Regions from separate parts of the Streptomyces polyrhachis genome, predicted to be linked through region 2. Evidence: riboswitches for the same ligand, from Rfam matches in the RefSeq annotation. Region 2 holds a riboswitch; the other holds the start of a gene.
What was found. A riboswitch is a leader RNA that binds a small molecule or an ion and turns the genes downstream of it on or off. The one in region 2 is predicted to bind S-adenosylmethionine.
Positions count from the first base shown of each region.

Region 1: linked by a shared signal. The riboswitch ahead of ACFQLX_RS00980 (aminotransferase class V-fold PLP-dependent enzyme) and the one ahead of thrC (threonine synthase) in region 2 are both predicted to bind S-adenosylmethionine.

Region 1 is NZ_JBHSZO010000001.1:220,600-225,002, forward strand. Features, by position in the region: gene ACFQLX_RS00970 (NYN domain-containing protein) at 1-629, opposite strand, end outside; gene ACFQLX_RS00975 (Lrp/AsnC family transcriptional regulator) at 788-1,069, shown strand; gene ACFQLX_RS00980 (aminotransferase class V-fold PLP-dependent enzyme) at 1,091-2,503, opposite strand; SAM riboswitch class IV at 2,546-2,663, opposite strand; gene trpD (anthranilate phosphoribosyltransferase) at 2,794-3,846, opposite strand; gene qcrB (cytochrome bc1 complex cytochrome b subunit) at 4,060-4,403, opposite strand, start outside.
Region 2 is NZ_JBHSZO010000014.1:79,345-83,747, reverse strand. Features, by position in the region: gene ACFQLX_RS11220 (MoaD/ThiS family protein) at 419-697, opposite strand; gene thrC (threonine synthase) at 758-2,107, opposite strand; SAM riboswitch class I at 2,123-2,267, opposite strand; gene ACFQLX_RS11210 (glucosyl-3-phosphoglycerate synthase) at 2,434-3,402, shown strand; gene ACFQLX_RS11205 (alpha,alpha-trehalose-phosphate synthase (UDP-forming)) at 3,459-4,403, shown strand, end outside.

The DNA of each region.
Region 1 (4,403 bases), on a different contig from region 2:
GCCTCACCGCGCTTGACGTCGCTGAGGGCGGAGCGCAGCTTGCGCTGCAGGGAGTCGGTCTCCTTGCGCAGGGCGTCCTGCTCGGCGCGCGTCCGCTCCGCCTCCTGGCGCGCGGCGCCGCGCGCCTGCGCCAGCTCCTCGCGCAGCCGCTGCAGTTCGCGGCCGGTCTCCTCCCCCACCCGCTCGGCCTGGGCGCGCTGCTCCTCCTCGCCGGCGGCGGCGATGAGCTTGGTCCAGCCCTCGGGGCGCAGTACGTACGCCAGCGCCGCCACGTCCACCGGATCGGCGGCGGCGGGCAGGCTGCCGCTCTCCACGGCCGCGGCCAGCTCCGGCTGCAGCTCGCGCAGTTGGACGGCGACGTGCTGGCGGAAGACCGGCTCGCCCTCCAGCGCCGCCGCCATCGCGTTCCCGGCGAACCTGGCCCGCCGGGAGGGGGTGAAGCGGGCGTACTGGCGCAGCTGTACGGGCAGGTCGGCGACGGTCAGCCGGCCGAAGCACTCCCCCGCCAGCGCGACCGTCCGCCGCCGTACGGCCTCGGGCAGCGGACGGTCGAGGGCCTCACCGCCTGCCGTCCCACCTGCCGACGCGCTGTCCGGTGCGGTGTCCGCACCGCCGGTACGCTCCACCACCCGCCTGTCACCTGCCCTGTCCGTGCTCTGCCGTACGCGTCCAACCGCTCCGTGTGCAACCCTAACGGGCCGAGCGCCCACCAGGGCGGCCGGTTAAAGTGAGGCGCCGCCCGCGAAGGACCCCGGGCGGCCCAGTGGGAGACGGGAGACGGGCAGTCATGGTCACTGCGATCGTGCTCATCAAGACCAGCGTGGACCGCATCCCGGAGATCGCCGAGGCGATCGCCGCGCTGGAGGGGGTGAGCGAGGTGTACTCGGTGACGGGGGCGCACGACCTGATCGCCCTGGTGCGGGTGGCGCACCACGACGAGCTGGCGGACGTCATCCCGGGCCGGATCAGCAAGGTCCCGGGCGTGGCCGCCACGGAGACGCACATCGCCTTCCGCACGTACTCCCAGCACGATCTGGAGGCGGCGTTCGCCATCGGGCTGGACGCCTGACCCCTCCTGCGCCCCCGCCCCTCACCGCACCCGGGCGACCAGCTCGCCCACCGCGGTCAGGAAGCGCTCGACGTGCTCGTCCGGCGTGCCCGCGCCGAAGCTCACCCGCAGCGCGTGCAGCGGGCGTCCGGCGGGGTCGGCCGCGGTGTCCGTGTCGACTGTGTCGGCTGTGTCGGCAGGGGGAGCAGGGGGGGCCTCGCAGTCGGCCGGCTCGTCGCCCGGGGCGTCCAGCAGGGTCCGTACCAGCGGGTGGGCGCAGAAGAGCCCGTCGCGCACCCCGATGCCGTACTCGGCGGAGAGCGCCCGGGCCAGTGCCGAGCTGTCCCAGCCCTCGACGGTGAGGGAGAGCACGCCCACCCGGTCGGAGTCCTCGCCGAAGAGGGAGAGCACGCGCACCCCCTCGATCGCGGCCAGACCGCCGCGCAGCCGGGCCAGCAGCCGGGCCTCGCGGGCCACCAGCGCCTCGAAGCCGGCCTCGGTGAGCGCCTTGCAGGCGGCGGCGACGGCGTAGGCGCCGATCACGTTGGGCGAGCCGGCCTCGTGGCGGGCTGCCGTGGTGTGCCACTCCACCGAGACGCCGCCGCCCGCGCGGCGCGCCACGCTGCGGCTGGCGCCGCCGCCCGCCAGGTACGGCTCGGCGCTGCGCAGCCAGTCCGCGCGTCCGGCCAGGACGCCGGTGCCGAAGGGCGCGTAGAGCTTGTGGCCGGAGAAGGCCACCCAGTCCACGTCCCAGGCGGCGAGGTCCACCGGGCGGTGCGGGGCGAGCTGGGCGGCGTCCAGCACGATCCGGGCGCCGTGGCGGTGCGCGGCGGCGGCGAGTTGACGTACGGGCCAGACCTCGCCGGTGACGTTGGAGGCGCCGGTCACGCAGACCAGCGCCGGGGCGCCGGCCGCGCGTGTCGCCAGCGCCGCCTCCAGCCGGCCGACCGCCTCGCCCGGCGAGCGCGGCGCGTCGAGGTAGACCACCTCGGTGTCCGCGCGGCGCTCCCAGGGCAGCAGGGCGGCGTGGTGCTCGGTCTCGAAGACGAACACCCGGGTGCGGGGCGGCAGTACGGCTGCCAGCAGGTTGAGCGAGTCGGTGGTGGAGCGGGTGAAGACCACCTGGTCGTCCTCGCGGCAGCCGAGGAAGCCGGCGACGGTGGCGCGGCTGGACTCGAAGAGCTCGGTGGAGAGCTGCGAGAGGTGCCCGGCCCCGCGGTGCACGCTGCCGTAGTACGGGGCGTAGGCGGCCACCTCGTCCCAGACGCGGCGCAGCGCCGGGGCGCTGGCGGCGTAGTCCAGGGCGGCGTAGAGGGCCTCGCCGCCGCCGGCGAGCGGGACGCGCACCTCGTCGCCCAGCACGGGCAACGGGGCGTCGCAGGCGGCGGGCGCGGTGGCGGGTGCAGCGGGTGCAGCGAGTGCAGTGGGAACGGCGACGGCGCTGTGCACGGACATGACGGGATCTCCCTCGACGACCAGGACCCCTGGCGTGCGAGGGGTCCGCGCTTGCCGCAGGCCTTGCTGCCTGCGGCCCGGTCATCACCCGGGGCACCCCGCCACGGACGGAGGGTTGCCGGACAGCGGGCCGGGGCCTGAATCGCTGTCACTCGTGACCTGGTCAGGAGTATGCCCACGCGCCCGCCGGATCGCAAGACGGTTGTCCGCTCCGTGGGATGCCGCAGCCGCGCGCAGGGGCGCCGCCCCGGGTGGGCAACGCCCCTCGTACGCCTGCCGCTTGGGACCTCTCAGCTGTTGCTGGCCGCCACCCAGCGCTCCAGCGTCCGCTGGGCGGATCCGGAGTCGATCGACTCGGCCGCCCGCACCATCCCGGCCGCGAGCTGCTCCTCCAGGGGGGCGTCCGTCAGGTCCAGGGCGGTGAGCGCGGCGGCCGAGTTGAGCAGCACCGCGTCCCGTACCGGGCCGCTCTCCCCCGCCAGCAGCCGCCGGGCCACGTCCGCGTTGTACGAGGCGTCCGCGCCCCGCAGCGCCGCGACGTCCACCAGCGGGATGCCGAGGTCGCGCGGGTCGAAGGAGCTTTCAGCGACCGTGCCGTCGCGGACCGTCCAGACCCGGGAGGTGGCGGTGGTCGTCAGCTCGTCGAGGCCGTCGTCGCCGCGGAAGACCAGCGCCGAGGAGCCCCGCTCGGCCAGCACCCCGGCCATGATCGGCGCCATCCGGGCGTCGGCGACGCCGGTCGCCTGGGCCCGCACCCGCGCGGGATTGGTCAGCGGGCCGAGGAAGTTGAAGGGGGTGGCCACCCCCAGCTCCTTGCGCGCCTGGGCGACGTGGCGCAGCGCGGGGTGGAACCTCACCGCGAAGCAGAAGGTGATGCCCGCCTCCTCGGCGACCTCCACCACCCGCTGCGGAGTCAACTCCAGGTTGACGCCGAGCTTTTCCAGCACGTCGGAGGCGCCCGAGGCGGAGGAGGCGGCCCGGTTGCCGTGCTTGACGACCTTGGCGCCGACGCCCGCCACGACGATCGCGGACATGGTGGAGATGTTGACCGTACGGGCCCGGTCGCCGCCGGTGCCGACGATGTCGACCGTCGGGCCGGGGACGTCGATCACCCGGGCGTGCGCGTACATGGCGCGCACCAGGCCCGTCATCTCGGCGGTGGTCTCGCCCTTGGCGCGCAGGGCCACCGCGAAGCCGGCGATCTGCGCGTTGGTGGCCTCGCCGCGCATCACGCGGTCCATCGCCCAGGCGGTGTCGTCGGCACCGAGGTCCCGCCCGTCCAGCAGCGCACTGAGCAGGTCGGGCCAGGTGCGAGTGCCTCCGGCCGGTGTGGCAGCGCTCATGCGGGGTCCCTCCTGTGCTCGTGCGCCCGGCGGCGCGGCTCGGTCGTGCCTGCGCAGCCTATCCGCGCGGCGCGCACGCGTGTGCCCCGTGCCCATTCCTCGAAACCCCGCTCCTCCCCGGGGAACGACCCGGGCGCACGCGAGCGGGCCCCGGCCCTCCCCGGGGGGGAGGAACGGGGCCCGCTCGGTGCGGCAGTCGGGGATCCGACCGGGTCAGTGGTGCCCGTGACCCGAGGTGATCTCCTCGTACTCGGCGGCGGTGGGCTTGGCGATCTGGCCCTCCGGGCCGAAGGCGTGCTGCGAGAGCTTCACCCGCAGCCGCTCCAGCAGCTTGGGCTTGCGCACCACGCCGTTGTCGTCGACCGTCGGACCGGCTTCCAGCGGCTGGTACTGCTCGTGCGCCGTCAGCTTGTAGCGCTCGCCCGCCGACAGCGGCTCGTGCACCTCGATGAACTCACCGTGCGGCAGGCGCTTGATGATGCCGGTCTCGCGGCCGTGCAGCACCTTGTCGCGGTCCCGGCGCTGCAGGCCCAGGCAGATCCGCTTGGTGATGACGT
Region 2 (4,403 bases):
CGACCGCCTCCCAACACCTGGGAGGGGTACGCCGGAACGCGTCGACCGCCGCTGAATGTATCCGCACAGATGCCCAGTGCAACAGGCCATTCGGACGAGAAATCTGGACACGCCGGATCGCCCTTTGTCGCCTCAAGTACCGTATTGGCCGGGCAAATCGGGCCGGGCATAGCCCGCCAACACGACAATTCACGCACCTGTTCACGGCACAACTTGTCGCGTTCTCATATGCGTCGGGCATGGTCCATCCGGCGGACGTCCAACAGAGAGGCCGGGAACGCCCCAACCCTACCGCCACCGGGCCCGTGCCCCGTGCCATCCGGTGCTTCCCCGGCCCCGTCCGGCCGGCCGCGGACAGCACGACGCGCCCCGCCGGTACGGGAGTCCGGCAGGGCGCGTCGTACGAGGGGAGGACGGGTCAGCAGCCGCCCGCGACGGCCGGGATGATCGAGATGCCGGCCCCGTCGGGCGTCGCGGTCTGCAGGCCCTCGGCGAAGCGGACGTCGTCGTCGTTGACGTAGACGTTGACGAACCGGCGCAGTTTGCCCTGGTCGTCCAGCACCCGCGCGCCGATGCCGGTGTGCCGGCGCTCCAGGTCGGCCAGCACCTCGGCGAGGGTGGCGCCCTCGGCGGCGACCTCGGAGGCGCCGCCGGTGTAGGTGCGCAGGATGGTGGGGATACGGACGTTCACACTCATGGGGCGGTGCCTCCGAAAGGATCAGAAGTACGGGGAGGAGGAAGGGGGTGGGGGTGCGGCTCAGACGAGGCCGGCGGCGCGGAAGGCGTCCAGGCTGGGCTTGATGGTCGCGGCCAGGCCGGTGGTCGGCGCCACCGCGTCGAGCGTCTTCAGCCCGTCGCCGGTGTTGATCGCCACCGTCGTCTCATCCGGGGAGATCCGCCCGTCGGCGACCAGCCGGGCCAGTACGCCGAAGGTGACCCCGCCGGCGGTCTCGGCGAACACGCCCTCGGTGCGGGCGAGTTGCTTGATCGCCTCGACCACCGCCGCGTCGTCCACGTCCTCCACCGCGCCGCCGGTGCGCCGCGCGATGTCCAGCACGTAGGGCCCGTCGGCCGGGTTGCCGATGGCCAGGGACTTGGCGATGGTGTCGGGCCGCACCGGGCGTACCACCTCGTGGCCGTCCTTGTAGGCCCGCGAGACCGGCGAGCAGCCCTGCGCCTGGGCGCCGAAGATGCGGTAGGGCCTGTCCTCGACCAGGCCGAGCGCGATCAGCTCCCTGAGCCCCTTGTCGATCTTCGTCAGCTGGGAGCCGGAGGCGACGGGGATGACGAGGTTGTCGGGCAGCCGCCAGCCGAGCTGCTCGCAGATCTCGTAGGCGAGGGTCTTGGAGCCCTCGGCGTAGTACGGGCGCAGGTTGACGTTGGTGAAGCCCCAGCCCTCGCCGACCGGGTCGCCGATCAGCTCCGAGCAGAAGCGGTTGACGTCGTCGTAGGTGCCCTCGATGCCCACGACCGAGCCCCCGTAGACGGCGGCCATCAGGATCTTGCCCTGCTCCAGGTCGTGCGGGATGAACACGCAGGAGCGCAGCCCCGCGCGGGCGGCGGCGGCGCCCACCGCGCCGGCCAGGTTGCCGGTGGAGGAGCAGGAGAGCGTGGTGAAGCCGAAGGCGCGGGCGGCCTCGACGGCGATGGCGACGACGCGGTCCTTGAAGGAGTGCGTCGGGTTGCCGGAGTCGTCCTTGACGAACAACCTCCCCGGCCGGACGCCGAGTTCGGCGCCGAGGCGGTCGGCGCGGATCAGGCGGGTGAAGCCGGGGTCGAGGTTGGGCTTGTCCGCCACGTCGGCGGGGACGGGCAGCAGCGGGGCGTAGCGCCAGATGCTGCGCGGGCCGGCCTCGATGCGGGCGCGCAGCGCCTCGGGGTCGCCGGCCGGCAGCTCGTAGGCCACCTCCAGCGGGCCGAAGCACTCCTCGCAGGCGAAGACGGGGCCGAGCGCGACGCGGTGGCCGCACTCGCGGCAGGAGAGGGCGGCGGCGGAGCCGAGGTCGACGCCGGAGGCGGCGGACGTATCGGCGGACGTATCGGAGGAGGGGCTGGAAGCGGGGGCGCCTGCGGGGGCACCTACGGAGGCAACTGTCTGGACAGCCATGAGAGCGGAGGCCTTTCCTCATCTTCCCCACGGCGGATCTCGCCACGGGCCGGAATTGGCACCAACTCCGCCGGGGGCCTCTGCATCGCGTGCACAGGTGACCGGTCGGAGGGTTGCCGGGGCTTCAACGGGCCGTTCCCTCTGCCCCTCTGGATGAGCGGTATGAAGTTGTCTCGCGCCGGTGTCTCGCACCGGTGCGTGCTGGGTGACCCCGACATGCGGCGGCCACGGGCGCTGTTCAAGACTGTAACCGACACCCGTGAGGGTTGAGACAGACGTCCGAACCGCGAGACACGTCACATTCGAGGACCCCGGGAGGCGGCACCGTGCTGGACGAGGTGGAGCACTGGCTGCGCGCCCGCTCGTACACGGCGGCGGACCGGCCGCTTCCCGCCCTGCTCGCCGCCAAACGGGCGCTCGGGCCGCAGGGGACGGTCAGCGTGGTGCTGCCCGCGCTCGACGAGGAGGCCACCGTCGGCGCCATCGTCACCGCGATCCGTACGACGCTGATGACGCCGCACTGCCCGCTGGTGGACGAGCTGGTGGTGGTCGACTCCGGCTCCACCGACCGTACGGCCGAGGTCGCGGCGGCGGCCGGCGCGCGGGTGGTGCACCGCGACGCGCTGCTGCCCGCGCTGCCGGCGGTGGCCGGCAAGGGCGAGGTGCTCTGGCGCTCGCTGCTGGCGACCTCCGGGGAGATCGTCGCCTTCGTCGACGCCGACCTGCGCGACTTCGACCCGGTGTTCGTCTCGGGCATCGTCGGCCCGCTGCTCACCGATCCGCGCCTGGCCTTCGTCAAGGCCATGTACGACCGCCCGCTGGAGGGTCCCGCCGGCCAACTCCCCGGCCAGGGCGGCCGGGTGACGGAGCTGGTGGCGCGCCCGCTGCTCAACCTGCACTGGCCGCTGCTGGCGGGCTTCGTCCAACCGCTCGGCGGGGAGTACGCGGCGCGCCGCCCGCTGCTGGAGCGGCTGCCGTTCCCGGTCGGCTACGGCGTGGAGCTGGGCCTGCTGGTGGACACCCTGCACCTGGTCGGCCTGGACGCGATGGCGCAGGTCGACGTCGGGGTACGCCACCACCGCCACCAGGGCGGCCAGGCGCTGGGCCGGATGGCGGCGGCGATCTACCGCACGGCGCAGTCGCGGCTGGCGCGCGGGCCGCTCGTACGCTCCCGCCTCACGCAGTTCGACCGCTCGCCGCAGGGCGGCTTCACGCCCCGTACGCATGAGGTGGACACGCAGGAGCGCCCGCCGATGCTGGAGGTCGAGGAGTACGCGCGGCGCCGGGCGGCGTGATCCCCGCGGCTCGGGCCTACGTTTGACGCGGCGTCACGGGGGCTAGGCTCGCAGGCATGGTCGCTGAGCCCGGAGCACAGGTAGTCCTCGCGTCCAATCGCGGTCCCGTCTCGTACGCCCTGGGCGGCGACGGCGCCCTGAGCGCGCGGCGCGGCGGCGGCGGCCTGGTGTCGGGGCTGAGCGCGATCGGACCGGAGGCCGGCGCGGTGTGGGTCTGCGCCGCGCTCGGCGACGGCGACCGGGCGGCGGCGCGGCGGTACGGGACGCGGCTGGCGGCGGCCGACACCGGCGGGCAGGCCGTGCGGATGCTCGACATCGACCCGGAGGTCTTCGAGGCCGCGTACAACGGGATCGCCAACTCCACGCTGTGGTTCCTGCACCACATGCTCTACGACATCCCCCGCGAGCCGGTCTTCGACGCCGCCTTCCGCGAGCGGTGGGCGGCGTACGGGACGTACAACGCGGCCTTCGCCGACGCGCTCGCCCAGGAGGCGGCGCCGGGGGCGGCGGTGATCGTGCAGGACTACCACCTGGCGCTGGTGCCCGGGATGCTCCGCGAGCGCCGCCCCGACCTGCGCATCGGGCACTTCTCGCACACGCCGTGGGCGCCGCCGGAGTACTTCCGCCTGCTGCCCGACGACATCGCCGGGCAGCTGCTGCGCGGCATGCTCGGCGCCGACCGGCTCGGCTTCCTCACCGCGCGCTGGGCGCAGGGCTTCGCCCGCTGCTGCCAGGAGGTGCTGGGCGCGATGGAGTCCAAGGACCACAGCACCGCGCTGGCGGTCCATCCGCTGGGCGCGGACGGGGACTTCCTGCGCGAGCGCGCGCGGCGGCCGGACGTCGGGGAGCGGATGGCGGCGCTGCGGACGGAGATCGGGGGGGCGGAGCGCAAGGTGATCGTGCGGGTGGACCGCACCGAGCTGTCGAAGAACATCGTGCGCGGGCTGCACGCCTACCGCCGGCTGCTGGAGCTGCGCCCCGAGTGGCGCGGCCGGGTCGTC